4 regions of the Lysinibacillus sp. TE18511 genome follow, and region 1 is predicted to be linked to each of the others. Evidence: riboswitches for the same ligand, from Rfam matches in the RefSeq annotation. Region 1 holds a riboswitch; each other region holds the start of a gene.
The links. Region 1 has a riboswitch for thiamine pyrophosphate ahead of thiM (hydroxyethylthiazole kinase). Riboswitches for the same ligand answer to the same signal wherever they lie in the genome.
Positions count from the first base shown of each region.

Region 2: linked by a shared signal. The riboswitch ahead of ACVWXS_RS18790 (ABC transporter substrate-binding protein) and the one ahead of thiM (hydroxyethylthiazole kinase) in region 1 are both predicted to bind thiamine pyrophosphate.
Region 3: linked by a shared signal. The riboswitch ahead of thiC (phosphomethylpyrimidine synthase ThiC) and the one ahead of thiM (hydroxyethylthiazole kinase) in region 1 are both predicted to bind thiamine pyrophosphate.
Region 4: linked by a shared signal. The riboswitch ahead of thiW (energy coupling factor transporter S component ThiW) and the one ahead of thiM (hydroxyethylthiazole kinase) in region 1 are both predicted to bind thiamine pyrophosphate.

Region 1 covers NZ_JBSSFD010000006.1:65,291-70,119, forward strand. Annotated here, with positions in the region: gene thiI (tRNA uracil 4-sulfurtransferase ThiI) at 1-459, shown strand, start outside; gene ACVWXS_RS06540 (alpha/beta-type small acid-soluble spore protein) at 601-819, shown strand; gene thiE (thiamine phosphate synthase) at 884-1,537, opposite strand; gene thiD (bifunctional hydroxymethylpyrimidine kinase/phosphomethylpyrimidine kinase) at 1,527-2,351, opposite strand; gene thiM (hydroxyethylthiazole kinase) at 2,351-3,106, opposite strand; TPP riboswitch at 3,195-3,293, opposite strand; gene mbcS (acyl-CoA synthetase MbcS) at 3,481-4,829, shown strand, end outside.
Region 2 covers NZ_JBSSFD010000031.1:17,367-22,195, reverse strand. Annotated here, with positions in the region: gene ACVWXS_RS18805 (ABC transporter ATP-binding protein) at 1-116, opposite strand, end outside; gene ACVWXS_RS18800 (ABC transporter permease) at 94-864, opposite strand; gene ACVWXS_RS18795 (thiamine-binding protein) at 864-1,154, opposite strand; gene ACVWXS_RS18790 (ABC transporter substrate-binding protein) at 1,156-2,169, opposite strand; TPP riboswitch at 2,337-2,447, opposite strand; gene ACVWXS_RS18785 (RNA polymerase sigma factor) at 2,634-3,125, shown strand; gene ACVWXS_RS18780 (sigma factor regulator N-terminal domain-containing protein) at 3,125-4,036, shown strand; gene ACVWXS_RS18775 (protein phosphatase 2C domain-containing protein) at 4,450-4,829, opposite strand, start outside.
Region 3 covers NZ_JBSSFD010000041.1:23,096-27,924, reverse strand. Annotated here, with positions in the region: gene ACVWXS_RS21305 (catalase) at 1-680, shown strand, start outside; gene thiC (phosphomethylpyrimidine synthase ThiC) at 843-2,621, opposite strand; TPP riboswitch at 2,762-2,876, opposite strand; gene ACVWXS_RS21295 (hypothetical protein) at 2,924-3,085, opposite strand; gene ACVWXS_RS21290 (AEC family transporter) at 3,226-4,155, opposite strand; gene ACVWXS_RS21285 (methyl-accepting chemotaxis protein) at 4,353-4,829, opposite strand, start outside.
Region 4 covers NZ_JBSSFD010000003.1:177,634-182,462, reverse strand. Annotated here, with positions in the region: gene ACVWXS_RS03630 (ABC transporter substrate-binding protein) at 1-316, shown strand, start outside; gene ACVWXS_RS03625 (MFS transporter) at 738-1,934, shown strand; TPP riboswitch at 2,010-2,117, shown strand; gene thiW (energy coupling factor transporter S component ThiW) at 2,542-3,042, shown strand; gene ACVWXS_RS03615 (EVE domain-containing protein) at 3,118-3,579, opposite strand; gene ACVWXS_RS03610 (MarR family winged helix-turn-helix transcriptional regulator) at 3,595-4,023, opposite strand; gene ACVWXS_RS03605 (VWA domain-containing protein) at 4,202-4,829, opposite strand, start outside.

The DNA.
Region 1 (4,829 bases):
CTTATTAAAGAAAAAGTACCTTCTAATGTATCGATGACAACAACTCGCCGTATGATGTTAAAAGTTGCAGACAAAGTACGTGAAGAAATTGGTGCACTAGCAATTGTTACAGGTGAAAGTCTTGGTCAAGTAGCAAGTCAAACTCTTGAAAGCCTAACAGCTATTAATGCCGTAACCAACACACCAATTTTACGCCCTTTAATCTCATCTGATAAATTAGAAATTATCGATATTGCAGAGAAAATTGGCACATACGAAACGTCTATCCAGCCATTTGAAGATTGCTGTACAATTTTTACTCCTGCAAGTCCAAAAACAAAACCAAAGCTTGAAAAGGTTGAGCATTATGAAAGCTTCTCGGATTTTGATGAACTAATTGAACGAGCAGTGAAAAATCGTGAGGTCTATATTTTCCCGAAAAAAGAGCAAGAAGCAGATAAATTTGCAGATCTTCTATAGAAGAAATTTGCGAGCCGACTCAAAAGTGCATTTTGAGTCGGCTTTTTTAGTTGGTTTCCTTCTGAGGTACAATTTACCTATAAAATTTTCGTATTAAAAATCTAATATCGCACATTCTATATTCACAAGGAGGTGAGAGACATGACTTCAAACAACAACCGCAGTTCAAACAAGCTTGCAGTACCTGGTGTACAACAAGCACTAGATCAAATGAAATACGAAATTGCACAAGAATTTGGTGTTCAATTAGGGGCTGACGCTTCAGCTCGTGCTAACGGTTCCGTTGGCGGTGAAATCACTAAACGTCTTGTACAAATGGCAGAATCTCAATTAAAAGGTATGCCAAACAACAACCAATAATTGCTTAAACAGCATTTATTAAACTTAAAACCAGTGACCGTAAAAGGCACTGGTTTTAGTTTGTTTAGATTTTGATTTTTTTATCCAATATAGAAAATGATTTAAGTGTAGAGATTGTATTTGAAATATCTTCACTTTCACAAATTGCAGAAATAACAGCAATTCCATCTGCACCAGCTTTAAATACTGTATGGGCGTTCGAGCAATTTAGTCCTCCTATTGCAACAATGGGGAGTTCGGGGTATTGTATGCGAACTTGCTGTAAAAATTTAGTCCCACTAGGTGGCTTGGCGTCCTTTTTAGAAGAGGTTGCAAAAATAGGACCAATTCCTACATAATCCGCACCGTATTGTAGAGCAGTTTGTAATTCAGCTTGTGAATGAACAGAAACGCCTAAAATCATGCTGCCAATTTTTTCGCGTACCATCGACACAGGCAAATCTTCTTGTCCAATATGAACACCATCTGCACCAAGTTTCACAGCAAGCTCTACATCATCATTAACAATAAACGGAACATTATACTGTTGACAGAGCTTTTGACATTCTTGCGCAAAATTTTCATAGGCTTGCCCAGTGAGTGTATTTGGTCCTTTTTCACGAAATTGAAACATGGTAATTCCCGATTGTAAAGCCTTCTCTAGAACGTTTAATGGCTTTTGAATTAAAACATTACTTGTCCCCATAATAAAATATAGCTGTAAATTATCACGTTTCATGAATGATCACCTCACACGACTCCTTATATTTTTGATAAGCAAAATGATTTGTTGGACCATGACCATTGCCAATCGATAAATCATAAGTTATGGCTAATTGAATATATTTTTTGGCTTCCACAATCGCTTCTTTTATAGAAAATCCTCGTCCAATAAAAGCAGTGAGTGCGGCAGAGAACGTACAGCCTGTTCCATGTGTGTTTTTTGTTGCAATACGCGAGGACTGCATGGAAAATGATTGTCCATCTTCAAAAAATACATAATCAATTGCATAATCATTATCTGTTAAATGACCACCTTTAATGATGACACATTGTACACCCATTTGTAATAGGGTGTGTGCCACGTCTTGAATATCTGCAAACGTTTTGATTTTTCTCCCAGTAAGTGTTTCAGCTTCAGGTATGTTTGGTGTAACGATTGTTGCTAAAGGAAGTAAATACCTACATAATGCAACAATTGCTTCTTGCTGTAATAAGCTTTCGCCACCTTTTGCAATCATAACAGGATCAACAATTAGTGGAATATTTACTTCGGCTAGAATACGTGCGATTGATTGAATGATTTCTGAGGAAAATAGCATTCCTGTTTTAACAGCACTAATTGAAAAATCCTCGATTAGTGCTTTAAGTTGTTTTTCAACAAAGCTAACTTCAATTGGTAAGACATCGGATACACCAAGTGTGTTCTGGGCAGTCAAAGCTGTAATAACAGATGTCCCAAAGATCTTTAATTCCTGAAATGTTTTTAAATCAGCCTGTATGCCTGCGCCGCCACCACTATCTGAACCAGCAATTGTCGTTACAATATGCATTATTTTTCACCATCCTTGGAAAGGCGATGTAGTTCATTCAATACTGTAATTTGAAAATCGCCAATGTAATCTGTGGAAGAAGAAGCTTGTTCTGCCACTTTTTTATAAAGCGCTAATGCATCGACTAATTGGTTATATGGTTCATTCCCTGCGGAGTAGGCAGCGCAACAAATTGCACTTAATAAGCAACCTGTTCCAGTGACTTCTGTCATATGAGAATTTCCACCTGTAATCCATTGCTGATGTTCGCCATCAGTTATAAAATCCTTTTCACCGGTCACAATAACAATACAATTGTAGAGTTGAGCTATTTGCTTTGCCTCAACTTCTAAAGAAATTGAACCAGTACCACTATCTACGCCTTTTTGTTGCCAGTCTACATTGGCAATCGCCGCGAGCTCTCCAATATTACAACGAATCGCTGCAAATTTTATTTCCTTCAATAATTGTTGTACGGTCTGTTTACGGTAAGTTGTTGCACCTGCAGCAACAGGATCTAAAACAACGGGAATGCCCAGAGCATTAGCTTTTTTTCCTGCGAGTAGCATGGATTCTTTCATCTGATTATTTAGGGTACCGATATTTATCAATAAGCCTGAGGCAATAGCGACCATTTCTTCAACCTCATGACTGTTATCGGCCATTACTGGAGAAGCACCTATTGCTAATAAGCCATTTGCTTGGAAATTAGCTACAACATAATTAGTAATGCAATGAATAAGTGGATTTCGTTTACGGATCGTATGAAATATCAATTTATGTCCTCCTTATTGGATGGACGTAAGCGTGCAAAAAAGGCTCTTTTTCGTGCAGAAAAAACACGCAAAAGAGCCTTTCATCAGTAATTAGATGTGAATTGCTCCCTACGTCAGTATTAACTAACAGGTTCAAAGGGTCAGGTTTTACCTTCTCAACTCTAAATGAGTCCCCCCGCAATTATGCTTTTAGTTGACCAAAATGTACCATATTTATCTTTAGTATTCAATAGAGAGTTTTTTGAACGAAGACGTGACTGATGCCATATAGCAGAGCATGATAGTTGTCATGACTTTAACAAATTAGAGTGCCTTTCATTGAAAATGATGAAATTTGAGCTTTATAATGAGCATAGCAAAAGGGGGCATTTGCCATGAAACGACAAGATTTAATCGCACCAGAGTGGTATAACATTTCAGAGGAAATCGAAAAATATGCACAGGATTCTACAAAATGCGCATTAATAGTTTATAACGAAAACGAAGAAATTCAGTACATTACATATGCTAGTTTACTTGAAAAGGCTAATCAGGCAGCTCATGTATTTACATCACATGGTCTAACAAAAGGTGATGTTATTTTAGTCATGGTGCCAAGATCAGTTGAAGCGTATATCGTTTATCTTGGAGCCTTGAAGGCTGGGTTAACGATTATACCAAGTTCAGAAATGTTGAGAACTAAGGATATTGAATATCGCATCAATCACGCAAATGCAAAAGGCGTTGTTGTATTTGAACCTTATATTGAGCAATTTGATGCTGTTAAAAATTCGCAAGGCATACAGCAATTTGTCATTGGTCATGCACATGAATCTTGGCAGCCATTGTTTGAAAAAATGCAAAGCCAACCAACAACCTACATAAGCTCCACACCTACTAAAAGTACTGACATTGCATTTTTAGCTTATACGAGTGGTACAACAGGAAATCCAAAGGCAGCGGTACATACACATAGCTGGGGTTATGCGCACTTACGAACAACTGCACCGAATTGGTTAGGTGTTCAAGAAGGTGACATTGTTTGGGCTACAGCAGCTCCAGGCTGGCAAAAATGGATTTGGAGTCCGTTTCTCGCTACATTAGGAAGTGGTGCAACAGCATTTGTCTACAAAGGTCACTTTGATGCGACAACATACCTTACACTCCTTGAAAAATTCAAGATTAATATTCTGTGCTGTACACCAACCGAATATCGATTTATGGCAGCACTTGAAAGTTTACAAGATTTCAATTTAAGTACAGTCCGTCAGGCTGTGTCAGCGGGTGAACCATTAAATAGCGAAGTGATAAAAGTATTTTCGGAGGTTTTGAATTTACAAGTACGAGATGGCTATGGACAAACAGAAAATACATTACTTGTTGGTACAATGGTAGGGACGAAAGCTAAAATTGGCTCGATGGGTAAACCTACTCCGGGGAATACTGTTGAAATTATCGATGATTTCGGAAAGGCAGTTGCAATTGGAGAAGTTGGAGACATTGCTGTACATCGTGAAACACCTGCGTTATTTAAAAAATATTTACATGATCCAGAACGTACAAATCTACAATTTAGAGGCGATTGGTATATTACCGGAGATCGTGCATATAAAGATGAAGATGGTTATTTTTGGTTTGAAGGACGTGGAGATGATGTCATAATATCTTCTGGCTATACGATAGGCCCATTTGAAGTAGAAGATGCATTATTGAAGCATCCAGCAGTTAAAGAAACTGCTGTTGT
Region 2 (4,829 bases), on a different contig from region 1:
CCACTTCCTGACGGACCAATAATCGCAACAAATTCCCCATCTTTCACTTCAAAAGATAAATTACGAATAACTTGAAGAGAATCAAATGATTTATCAATATTTTGAATGCTGAGCATGTAATCCTCTCCCCTTCACGACAAGCTTTTCTATTAATCGAATAACACTAAATAATAGTAAACTTAAAAAAACAATGGCAAAAATCGCTACAAATACGCGGTCTGTTCGAAATGAAGACTGTGCCAATGTCATATAGACACCAATCCCCTTTTTCGCACCTAGCCATTCGGCAATAACAGCTCCCATAACGCTATAGGTTGCCGCAATCTTAATGCCTGAAAAAATCGCTGGATATGCGTACGGCCATTCAAGCTTCCAAAAGGTTTGTGCTTTCGTCGCACCAATCATCTCAAAATAATACTTCAGCTCTGGCGAGGTTTGACGGAAGCCATCCATCGCCGAGATCACAATGGGGAAAAAGCACACGAGACAAATAATAATAAGCTTTGGCAATAAACCAAACCCAAACCAAATGATTAATAACGGTGCTAGGACGAGCACAGGAACATTCTGTGACATAATGAGAATAGGATAAAATAGCTCCCGAATAAACGTAAAACGATGTAATATCACAGCAACCGTCAGCCCGCACAATATCCCGATGGCAAGACCTAGAAGTGCTAATTGAACAGTTGCTAACGCATGCGGCAAGAACGTATCATACGATTGAAAACCTTCTTTCAAAATGGCACTCGGTGCAGGCAATAACCAATGAGGAACGTCTGCAAAACGGACAATTAGTTCCCATATGAATAAGAGGAAGGCGATAAAAATTATCGTCCTTCCTTGTTTTATTGCCGACTTCATCAATGGTATTTCTCCGTTAACGTCTCCATTGTAATACCTGATGGCTGAAATAAAATTTTCACTTGTGTAATAACATTGATCGCACCAAGTTCAATCATTTTAACATTCATTTTTTCAATGATTTGTAGCAAAGTCGATAGCTCACCCTCCATCGTCGTTTCGAGCGGGTGTACTTCATATTTCACTCCTGAAGCGTCAATAATAGCAATTGCTGCATCGACATAAGGGATCACATCTTCATATTTTTCAGTTTTCGGGATAATTTGTACGCTTACTAATGAGTTTGCCATGCTATTTTGTCTCCTTTTTCGGTAAAAAGTCGTTTGTAAATGCTTGTTCTGCGTTAAATTCGCCCTCTAAAACTTTGTTGCTAGCCATCCATTTAGCGTAGTTTTCCCAAACAGTCAGCTTTTGCTCACCCCATTGAGCGGCATCGTCTTGATATTTATTTGCTAGCCATTCCTGACTTTTATGCACAAGCTCTTTATCTAAGTCAGGTACCGCTTCTAATAAAATATCAGCTGCCTCACTTGGATGACTTATCGCATATTCATAGCCCTTTGTAGTAGCAGCGACAAATGCTTTTACCGTATCTGGATCATTCTTAATCATTTTTTCATTCGTAGCAAGTACAGGCGTATAATAATCAAGCTGATCGCTATAATCTGTTAAATAAAGCATGTTCAGCTTTTCACCACGAAGTTCTGCTTCAATGCCTGTCCACGCATAATAAATCCACGCAAAATCAATATCCTTTTGCATCATTGTGAAGAAATCTAAATCGCCTGCATTCACAATATCTAGCTTATTAATATCCGCATTTTCTGTTTGCATAAGTGATTGTAGGACAGCCTGTTCAACTGGTGCACCCCAACCACCATATGTTTTCCCTTCAAAATCTTTAGGTGACTTAATCCCTTTAGATGCTATTGACGCAAAGCCAGAAGTATTATGTTGAATAATCGCTGCAATTGATACTAAAGGTACACCCTGCACACGTGCCTGTGTAATTCCTTCCTGATAGCTTACACCAAACTGTGCCTTACCAGACGCCACTAGCTGATCTGCACCCGTTTCGCCAGGTAATAAAATCTCAACATCTAAGCCCTGTTCCTTAAAGTAACCAAGTTTTTCCGCTACATATAATCCTGTGTGATTTGTGTTTGGTGTCCAATCTAGCACGACCGATACCTTTTTTAATGCATTCGCATCGTTTTTATCCTTAGTATCCTTTGTCTCCTCTTTTTCGCTACAGCCCACAAGTGTTAAAAGCGCAGCCACTAGGATCAATAACCATTTTTTCATGCTGAATCCTCCTAGGAAGTAATTTGAAAGTGTTCATGAACGAATGTTTTAACCAGAAGAAAGCGTATCCACAGTCAGTATGCACCCAAGGTTATCGCATATAACAAAAACATAAAAAAACGCCTAGGATTCCCCCAGACGTTTTACAAACAGTATCAAAAATTTTCTTTTTTTGAATAGATGTTCCCTACGCTGGTACGAGCCAAATCAGGTTCAAAGGGTCAGCGTCTATCGGACACAATCTCAGCTGGCAACTACCAGCCCCCCTACATTCTTTCCATATGAACTTTTCGTGATTATTATAACCATATCTATCTTTAAAAGACAAGGCTCAATTTCATATTTAATGTAATGTCATTTCAGAAGGCAATGTGAAACACAGCCTTTATTCTATAATAACTTTATATGTAAGTGTATACATTTGTGATTACTCATTCGTTGTATAAGTGTAAGGAGGACCAACAATGAGAAAAGAAAATGAACTGACCTCCTATCTAATCCATTTAGGAGAGGAAGTGTTCAAACTATTACGAATGAAAGGAGCTAATAAAGAAGATGCAGAGGATATCATTCAAAACACCTTTTACAAAGTTTACACACTATTGGATGACCTAACTGAGACTAATCTGCGTCCATGGTTTTTTAGAGTAGCACTCAATCAATACATTGACTTGAAAAGGAAAAAGGAGCATAAGAACATTTACATCACTGAGGAAATATATTCAAAGCTCCAACACATCGATGATCACTTTGATAAATTGCTAAATAAGGATGAAATTTTCTATTTATTAAAAGACATAAAAAAAGAATATAAAGAAATATTCTTTTTAAAGTATTACTATGATTTTTCATATGAAGAAATTGCTAATTTGTTAGATATTCAAGTAGATAGCGTCAAGCAAAAATTATATCGCGCACGTAAATGCATTCACTCAAAAATAGGAGGTACATATTAATGGAAACTTCGTTAAATGACGCTTTAAAAAAAGCTAAGCGAAAACAATTATTAAAAATTATCATCACTTCAATTATTGTAGTACTACTTCTCTGCCCTATTTTTTATAAAACCGGTAACTACTTTGCAGCAAAAAGTTCTAACAGACTGCACGAACAGCTTTTTTTACATAATGCTATTGCTGAACCTAATATTCAAATCGACTCTCAAGTAACGAGTAATTCTTCCATGTTTGGTGGAAACATTATCACAAACCGTTCGAAGAATATTAATGGTTATGTCGTTCCATGGAGCACGCTTACAAGTTCATATGGTTGGCTTCGCCTCAATATTGATACGAACGAGTTAGTACCAGGGTTTTATTGGTCTGATACAGAGTACTATGAGTACGATAAACAGACAAAAACTAAATCAGCGACATTTTATCATCCATCCATTCAAAAATACTTTGACGATGTACCAAACGAACTAGGCGAAATTTCGCAACTGGAGAAACACGTTGCAGAAGTTGCCGTTTCTTTCAACAAACCTTATACATTACAAGAAATACAAGGGAAAATTCCTAGCAATTTAAACATCGTATGGTTATATATGACTTCCCGAATTACGGATGAAAGTAATGGACCTGCTGGTTTAGAGGTTTATGGCTTTGATCCAGCCGATTCACCGAAAGAGGCCTACGATGACTTTATTGATACACTTCAAGAATATGATGCCAATAAAAATGACGAAACCATCCAAGAGTTTTTAAATTCAAATAAAGATAAACGGTTTGAGGAAGTGAAAATTTTAGGGGTCATGCTCACTGGCAAAACAAATAATTTTAAAGCCTTAGAGAATCAAGATTTTATCCGTGGTGCTTCAGTAGGCGCCACTGCACCAATCGTTCCTTATATTAAGCCAGAAAAATAAAGTAAAGAGACCAGATATCAAAGGTCTGATCGATCCCTAGATTATTCTAAAATAAATCTAGAGTGAAAATTTTACTGTTATAGTATGATAACGTTAAAGTTTATTCAGCATTTAGAAGATGATATTGAACTACGGAAAGAGGAAAGTATCTTTTTCTTTTATCTGGCGTCTTATAATGCTAACGTATATGTTATTTCTGTAGGAATGTGATAAAAAAGTGTTAACGGCACTTCCCTTGATTTCTCAAAAATATTTAGCACAGCATCATCAAATTGTCTTTGTAGATTTATTGAGAACAAGTATAAAAAAGGGACCTTTCTGATTTTAGGAAAGGTCTTTATTGTTCTCCATAATTGTCACAACTTACTATTAGCGGGTTCGATTTACAGGTAAAATACTAATTAGCATACTAATCAGTATTTGTTTGCCTGTTGATTACTTGGTATAGTAGCTTCCTTTAAAATGTTTACTTTCCAAGAAATTATGGTAGTACTATCTCTGACATTATTTTCTTGGATGTTTTTCAACATTGATTTAATGTTTTCTTCATCTTTAGAATGAAAGAAAGCATGATCAATTGTTGTTGGGTTTAAATATGGTTCATTAGGGCATTCAATTAGACCATCTGTAGTCAGAAATAAGCGGTTTTCCCCTTGTCTCAATTCTTTTATTCCCACACTGTAACAAGGTACTTCTTGTTCAAAAGTATTAACTTGTCCTATCCATTCATAGAATTGTCTTTGATTGATTTGGTATTGACCTAGTGCAGATAGTTCTGGATGAAATAAATAAA
Region 3 (4,829 bases), on a different contig from region 1:
TACCATATAACCCATTTGACTTAACAAAAGTATGGTATAAAAAAGACTTCCCACTAATTCCTGTTGGTGAATTCGAGTTAAACAAAAATCCAGACAATTACTTTGCAGAAGTTGAGCAAGCAGCGTTTGCACCATCTAACATTGTTCCTGGTATTAGCTTCTCTCCAGACAAAATGTTACAAGGTCGTATCTTTGCATATGCTGATGCACATCGCTACCGCTTAGGTGTAAACCACCACTCGCTTCCTGTAAACGCACCAAAATGCCCATTCCGCTCATTCCACCGCGATGGTGCTATGCGTTTCGACGGCAACCTTGGTTCAACTTTGGGCTATGAACCAAATAGCTACGGCGAATGGGAGCATAATTTAGATCATAAAGAACCTGACTTACGTATTGACGGTCATGCTGGTATCCACGACTTCCGTGAAGATGACAACAATTACTTCGAGCAGCCAGGTAAATTATTCCGTCTAATGACTGCAGAAGAGCAACAACGCCTATTCGAAACTACAGCTAACGATATGGCGTCAGTTGAGGAGTTCATCAAACGTCGTCACATCCTTCACTGCTATTTAGCTGATCCAGCATATGGTGAAGGTGTAGCAAAAGCGATGGGTCTTTCATTAGAAGGTATGGATCTTTCAAACCCATACGTAAAACAACCAACTAACGTTTAATTTATTTCAGCCTAGGCTTAATTGATTTTTTCCACTTATTATTGATATCCAAATCCAACTTTTTACTCCATGCGAAGAGCAACTTCACATGGAGTTTTTTTACGTTTTAATGATTAAGAAAGGCTTGTGCCTAAAAAATAGACACAAGCCTTACGCTTTGAATTATTGATAAATCTGACTGCCCGCCTTTTTAAATTCCTCTGCCTTTTCCTGCATACCTTTATGAATAGCTTCCGTAGTATTCATATCTTTATCCTTTGCATAAGTACGAATATCCTGCGAGATTCTCATACTACAAAACTTAGGTCCACACATTGAACAGAAGTGCGCTGTTTTCGCCCCTTCTGCAGGTAATGTTTCATCATGATATTCTACTGCTCGCTCTGGATCTAGCGCTAAGTTGAATTGATCGCGCCAGCGGAATTCGAAGCGTGCTTTAGATAATGCATCGTCACGCTGCTGTGCTCCCAGATGCCCTTTCGCTAAATCAGCTGCGTGTGCAGCAATTTTATACGTAATAACCCCTACTCGAACATCCTCCCGATTTGGTAACCCTAAATGTTCTTTAGGTGTTACATAGCACAGCATTGCCGTACCAAACCAGCCTATCATTGCAGCACCAATAGCTGATGTAATATGGTCATAGCCAGGAGCAATATCTGTTGTCAACGGCCCTAAAGTATAGAAAGGAGCTTCCTTACACACCTCTAACTGCTTGTCCATATTTTCTTTAATAAGATGCATTGGTACATGCCCTGGTCCTTCTACCATCACCTGTACATCATGCTTCCAGGCAATTTGCGTTAATTCCCCTAGCGTTTCTAGCTCTGCAAACTGCGCCTCATCATTAGCATCTGCGATAGAACCTGGACGTAAACCGTCACCTAAAGAGAAGGCAACATCATATGTTTTCATAATTTCGCAGATTTCTTCAAAATGCGTATATAAGAAGCTCTCTTGGTGGTGATATAAACACCATTGTGCCATAATCGAACCGCCACGGGACACTATACCCGTTACACGATTCGCCGTTAATGGTACATAGCGTAGCAACACCCCTGCGTGAATTGTGAAGTAATCAACACCTTGCTCAGCCTGCTCAATCAACGTATCACGATACACTTCCCACGTTAAATCCTCTGCCACACCATTTACTTTTTCTAGCGCTTGATAAATCGGTACTGTCCCTACTGGCACTGCGGCATTACGGATAATCCATTCACGCGTCGTATGAATATGCTTACCAGTCGATAAATCCATAATGTTATCAGCACCCCAACGTGTAGCCCACGTCATTTTTTCTACCTCTTCCGCAATAGAGGATGACACCGCTGAATTTCCAATATTGGCGTTGATTTTCACATGGAAGTTACGTCCAATAATCATTGGCTCGGCCTCAGGGTGGTTAATATTAGAAGGTAAAATAGCTCGACCCGCCGCAATCTCTGAGCGCACAAATTCAGGATCTATGTTTTCGCGAATCGCTACAAACTCCATTTCTGGCGTAATGATTCCTTTTCGCGCATAGTGAAGCTGCGTTACATTACCACCTTTCTTAGCACGTAGAGGTTTTCTAGATAAATCCGGAAAAACATTTTCTTGAATACGTGGATCATCCGCATTACGGAAACCGTTATCCTCTGGCTTGATTGTACGACCTTCGTATTCCTCGACGTCACCACGTTCTCTGATCCATGTACTACATAAAGCTGGCAATCCCTTCGTAATATCTACTTTATATGCAGGATCCGTATACGGACCACTCGTATCATAAACACGAACTGGCGCATTTTCCTCTTCACCGAAGCTACCTGTCGTTGGACTTAAAGCAATCTCACGCATTGGCACTAAAATATCTGGTCGTGATCCTTCCACATACACTTTTTTGCTTCCATCAAAATTTGACATAATCGTAATATTCTTTTCGCTAACTGTTGTCATGAACTATTTCGCTCCCGTTTTTACGTATTTTTATACAAGGACCAAATCTAGCTCACCCCTCAAAAAACAAAAGCCGAATCCAAAAATTTTTTGGATCCGGCTAAGAATGTAAAGGTATAGTTATCGCAAAGAGCTTATATTGCAATAAAGGTTAACTTTCCCACGCTGGTATGAGCCAGATCAGGTCCAAAGGGTCAAGAAACCTCTATGCGTTTCCCTCTCAGCCCGACTCATCAGACTCCCCTAGTTAATGCTATTAAGTTTGATGATAGTGTAGCAGATATTGCTAAGAGATGGAAGCTTCATTTGATAATTTTTGGCTTATCATCAAAACGTGTGGTTGATTTCCGTTCCGGCTGGGCGCTTTCCTGGGGGCGTCCGATGAGCCGCTTCACTCGCTTTGCTCGCTCCAGGGTCTCATCTGTGACGCTGATCCCCAAGGAGTCGCCCAGCCTCCACTCCAATCAACCTATTTACATTACATACGTTTTAAAAAATATAATCACTAACTTTTTGGTGATTAGCCTATTTTAAAAAATCAGAAGGATAGCCACTTACTCAAGCTAGGCTGTCACTCTATCTTATTCCAAATAAAATCCAGCAGTTAGGTAAACAACAGCTCCGCTACATAAATCACAATCGTCACGGTAATACAGCTTACAATCGTTGAGAATAAAACAGTTTGTGCAGCAGTTGCAGATTCCACACCATATTCTAATGCTAGACTAGAGCTATTACGTGATGTCGGGAAAGAACTAGCTATAAAAAGAGATTGTGCCACGACACCATCTAGGCCAAGTGTAAAAATAATCAGTAAAGCTACAGCTGGCCCTATGATTAGTCGTGTAAAACAACTAATAAATACCGTCTTATTGAACATCGATTTGATTTCAAGCTGTGATAGCTGTGCCCCTAACGTTATTAACGCTACAGCGATAAAGCCATCTGCCACATGGTCTATCGGAATTTTTATAAACTGTGGAATAGTGATATCAAAATAGTTCATCGCTACACCAATAATAAGGGCATGAATAATAGGCATTTTGAGGAAATCTTTCACAATAGACATGCCTGATTTTGTTGAAGAAATTAAATTGTACAAGCCATATGTATAGGTCGTCATATTTTGAAAGATCACGAGAATGACCTGAATCGCTACTCCAATCGGCTGCGTCACGAAAATCATCTGCGCGACTGGAATACCATAGTTTCCTGAATTAATAAGGACTACACTATTTTTAAACACCGCAGCCTCTGTTTTTACTAAACCAAGTCCCTTTGCTATAAAGTGACTAAGCACCATTTGACTGCCGATAAAGAGTAATATAAATAATGCAACTTCTACAAGAACTGGCAGCTCTATATGCGTTTCATATAAATTCACAAAAACAGCTGCTGGCATAAAGCAATATGTAATAAGCTGAGATAATGCCTTTAAATTAAAGTGAAATTTCTTTTGTAAAACTGCGCCGAGTACTAGAAGTACCAAAATAGGAGCGACAATCTGGAAGAAAATCATACCGAGATACATCATAGTGATCCCCCCTTTCCCTTCCTATAGTAGTGCTGTTTTTTCGCTCGGTCAATGCACCTCAATGTTATCTCATCATTCATGAAAGGTATTTTCTTCAGAAATGCACAATACTAATCCAGTGTTTTTTATCAGGAAAAAACGCAAAAAAAGACTGCCTCCAATATCAGGCAGTCCTTCTTAAAATTCATCCTTTAACATTAAGCAAGCTTAAATCGATTAACGACCGCTTGTAATTCATTTGAAATCTCTTTCATATTATTAATGGAATCTGCAACCTTTTGTAGCTCCGCTTGCTGATCAATAGCAGACGCACTTACCTGTTCCGCAGATGCAGCAGTCTCCTCTGAAATAGCTGAAATACTTTGGATTGCCATAATCGCTTGATTTTTATGCTCTAACATATGAGAAAGCTGAGTCATTAATTCATTAATTGAAGTTGCGATAGAACTAGAAAGCTCACTATTATCTTTAAACGCAAGCTCCGTGCCTTGTACTGATTCATTTTGAGCTTCTATTAAGCCCGCATTTGAAGCAATAACAGCAACTGTTTGCTGAGAATTCACAAGAATACTATCTACTGTTCGCTTTATGACCTCTGTTTCATTTTTTGATTGCTCTGCTAGCTTTCGCACTTCCTCTGCAACAACTGCAAAACCTTTACCATGTTCACCAGC
Region 4 (4,829 bases), on a different contig from region 1:
TGTACCAGAAGAAGGTTCGAACTTATGGTTTGATAATATGGTCATTCCAAAAACTTCGAAAAATATAGATGGTGCACATGCCTTCATTAACTTTATGCTGAAAGCCGAAACAGGCGCTAAAAATGCTGATTTCGTAGGCTACTCTACTCCAAATATTGCAGCAATGAAATTAATGGATCCGGAAGTTGTATCTGATGAGCGTTTCTATCCTTCTGAAGAACAACGTAAAACATTAGAAGTTTATAAAAACTTAGGCCCTGATTATTTAGGTAAATACAATGAACTGTTTTTAGAATTTAAAATGAGTATTCGATAACCTCTATCAATTATGCCTCGGCATAATTGCGTCAGGAATCGACTTTGTGCTTAGGCCTGCACGAGGGCCGACACGATGTCGGTCATTTCGGTAATGCCACAGGACGTGGCGTTTTTACCGATGCAAGTCAGTGTTAAAGCTGTTCTCACGTTACTAACGTCGAGAACAGCTTTTTGCTAGTTTAGATGAGAATAAATGCCCGACAGTTTTGCCGAAAAGTTCGCTATTCCCCCATCAGTGTTTGCTTCAAGGCTTGGCAGTCAGTTGACTTTGAACGGTCAGGAAACTACAAATACCTTCCAAGGCTAAAGCAGTGAGGGTGATCAGTAGCCAATTCCCTTATTTCAGACTTCTAGTCAATAGCAAAGGTACAAGCCTTGTGGTAGACTGTAGTATATTTGATTAAAGAAGGGGGTATTCGATGACCCAGCAGAAGTCCAATAAGGCGGCTTTGTATATTTTAATGTTTAATATGTTTATCGCAATGGGGAGTATTGGAATTATTATTCCTGTTATGCCTGAGTATTTAAAACTATTTGGTGCCGCCGGACAAATTCTTGGCATGTTGATTGCAACGTTCGCCTTGGCTCAATTCGTATTTTCTCCAATTGCTGGGAATCTTTCGGATCAATATGGACGGAAAAATCTCATTATTTTCGGTCTTATAGTTACAGGACTTGCCCAAATTGGTTTCGGGCTTTCTACAGATGTGTGGATGCTCTTCTTGGCACGCTTTTTAGGTGGCGTTGGCTCTGCATTTGTTGCCCCACCTATCATGGCTTTTGTGGCAGATGTTACAACGTATGAAGAACGTGGTAAAGGAATGGGCATGCTAGGTGCATCAATGTCTCTAGGCTTTATGATTGGACCAGGTATCGGTGGATTCCTATCAAAAGTTAGTTTACATTTCCCATTCTATACTGCTGGAGTTGCAGCGATCTTAGCAGCTATTTTATCGTTGTTTTTATTACCTTCCAAGAAACCAAATACAGCGCAAAAAATGCAGAAGCAAGACAACCTTGCAAAGCAAATGGTTCGTTCAGTTCAAATGCCTTACTTTGTAATGCTCGTTATCATGCTTGTATTCTCATTCGGAATTGCTAACTTCCAAACAACATTATCGTTATTTGTTACAGAAAAGTTCAATTACACACCTACTGATATCGCTATTATCTTAGTTGTAGGTGGTGCTTTTGGTGTTGTTGTACAAATGTTTGTGATTACACCACTGTTTAATCGCTTCGGCGAAATGAAAGTAGTGTTAGTCAATTTATTTATTGCCGCCGTATCAATTTTCTTAATTTTGTTTGTGTCTGGCTTTGCGCTTATTTTAGTTGTAGCGACAATCTTCTCTACAGCTACGACATTGATTCGCCCAGCTGTCAACACATTGATTTCGAAGCTTGCTGAGACGGAACAAGGCTTTGCGGCTGGTCTGAACAATGCATATATGAGCCTTGGTAATATGATTGGTCCTGCATTAGCAGGTATATTATTCGATTGGAATATGAACAGTCCTTATATTTTCGGAGCTATTATTTTAATGGCTTGCTTCTTCCTTGCCCTTATTTGGACGATGAAAAAAGCACCACACCTGTTGCATCCTGATACAAAATAGGCAGAAAAATCATTGACTATTTTTGGTAGAATGCTACATTATTATGTAATAAGATAGAATTAAATTAAATTTTTTTATTACCACTAGGGGAGTCTTTAAAAGGCTGAGACGTATATTATCATATACGGACCCTTTGAACCTGATCTAGTTCACACTAGCGGAGGGAAGTGGCGACACTTGCTTTTTAATATGTAAATGCAAGGCCGCTTCCTATTGTTTTTTAGGAAGCGGCTTTTTTTGTAAGTTTACTTTAAGAATGCTCGCCAATCTAGCAACATTATTTCCAAGGTTACTGGTGGGACTCATGGTTTTAGCGGCGATGTTCTCTTGGTTACCGGCGCATCTCGCGGTTTTAGCGGCGCCATTCTCTTGATTACCGGCGCAACTCGCGGTTTTAGCGGCGCCATTCTCTTGATTACCGGCGCAACTCGCGGTTTTAGCGGCGCTGTTCTCTTGGTTACCGGCGCATCTCGCGGTTTTAGCGGCGCTGTTCTCGGTTTTACCGGCTCAACTCACAGTTTTAGCGGCGCTGTTCTCGGTTTTACCGGCGGGACTTCAAATTTACTGGTATTAACAATTAAATTCATATTTCAAAGGAGTAGAAATTATGTCAATCCGAAAATTAACAATCATGGCCTTATTAGTAGCAATTGCCGTAGCAGGTTCTACCTTCGTTTCAATACCAACTGGAATTGCGCGTGCCTATCCAGTACAGCATGCCATTAATGTTATTGGCGCTATCATTCTTGGACCAGTGCCAACCGTTATGGTCGCCTTTATCACAGCAATTATTCGTATTTTAACAGGCACAGGTTCATTATTAGCTATACCTGGCAGCGTCATTGGTGCTTTGTGTGCAGCTCTTGCCTATAAATACAGCGGCAAGATGTGGCTAGCTGGTGTCGGTGAAATATTCGGGACAGGAATTATTGCCTCACTCATTGCAGTGCCCTACGCACATTTATTAATGGGGACATCCGTGGCAGCATTATTTTTTATGCCAGCCTTTCTAACATCAAGTACGATTGGTGCTATCTTAGGCCTTGTCGTAGCTAGCAATTTGCGTAAGACTATATTTGTAACTAACCTTAACACTCTGCTTAAATAATATTTATGGCAATTTAAAAACGTTACTTCCTTAATGGCAATTAATTAAGAAAGTAACGTTTTAATTCAACTAAATTCACCCATACTTTAGCGGCAATCCCATTTCATGAGCAATTAATAAAAAGTCTTTTTTACTTATTTCAAAATGACCAAATCTGAATTTATAACCATATTTCGATTTATCTTCTACAAATTCTAAATAATCTAAGATCCTTTTTATTGGAACAGACTTTGCATCTTTATAAAAGTCTATATCTCTTCTAAAAGGAATAAAATTTTCTGTCATTTGGAACTCGTATATTCGCTCGTCTTTTATTCTTCCAATTGCGGTAAAGGCTCTTACAGGTTCATTACCATCTAAACTGTTTTTAGGAGAATAATATATAATCCAGTCTCCTTTTTTCATTCGTTTCAAAGGTCTTTCTTTACCATGGCACAACTGGCCGAATCCTCCCTCAACCCCTTTTTGCACATGATTAAGAGATACCACGCCAATCCAATATTTCGGTTCTCTTTCAGTCGTAGGATATAGTGACATAGCTTCCACCTCCTTTTATTTTGGCGAACGATTTTCATATACTTTTTTCAATATGTGTTTCAATTGCTCTTGTTCTTCCAATAAAAGTACGTCTAAAACATCATTCTCAGAAATTGAAAGGATCTTCAATAATTCTTCTGCCACATTTTCTCCCTGTTCTGTAAGGCATATTAGATTCTCTCTTCTATTTTCTTGATTTTTCTCTCTATAAACATATTTTCTTTCTTCTAGATCATCGATAAAAAAGCGGACACTGTTTTTATCTATTTTTAAAATCTGCCCTATTTGAATTTGGCTAAGTTTTTTTTCTTTTACAAGAATCATTATTCCAACTTCTCTGGATTTCAATTGATATTTTTCGCTAATATATGTCTCGAGATTTTCCTCTAGAGCCTCCGCTAACTTAAAACTTAGAAAACCAAAAGAATTCATAATATTGGTCATGTTAACTCCTCCAAAATATATAATAGTATTTAAAAATAATAGTAATATTTTATTACTATTATTAATTATTACATTAAATCCCATTAATAACAAGATTAATTTCGCTTTTCATGATTTTACAAGCAAAAAAAACGACAGCTCATTGCTAAAAAAAGCAACGAACCATCGTTTTAAATTATTAAGGTCGTTTTTTCATGCCCTTTAATAGCTGGGCAACGTTTGTGTCTTCTGCCTGTATTGTTTTTTCTTCTACAGTCTGCTCTTTCTTCCTTGGCCTTGTTAGGAAGCTCCATCCAAAGCGTCGAATGGTAATATCGATGAAGAATAGTAGCATACCTGCTAATAGAAGCCATGTTGCAATATTTTGACGTTCCGCACCTTTTTTACTAAACTCACGGAATACTTCGTTTGGCTCTTTCAAAATGGAGCCGCCTGTTTGCTTCGTCAATTCTTCTACTAGCTTATCATTCACTGGACGTAATTCATATTCAGCACTATAAGGAACACTTAAGCCAGCCTGGTAAATAGTCTTTTCTTCATCTGCAATACGGAAGAAAATCAGACCTGGTTCTGCTTGTACGACTGCTCGAACTTGTGATGCTGAAATTGTTTCAAGCTGTGTTTCAAGTTCTTCACCAGCTTCATTAACAGCAACAATATCTAAAAACGCCGCTTCATTTGTTGGATCCGTGATAACAAACGAGCCGTCTGACTCAAGGCGAACATCATAGGCAACATCGTTATAGCTTGGTAGCATTTGTGAAATAAGCGTTTGCCAAAATGTGCCCCAATTCTGCCATCTTGCC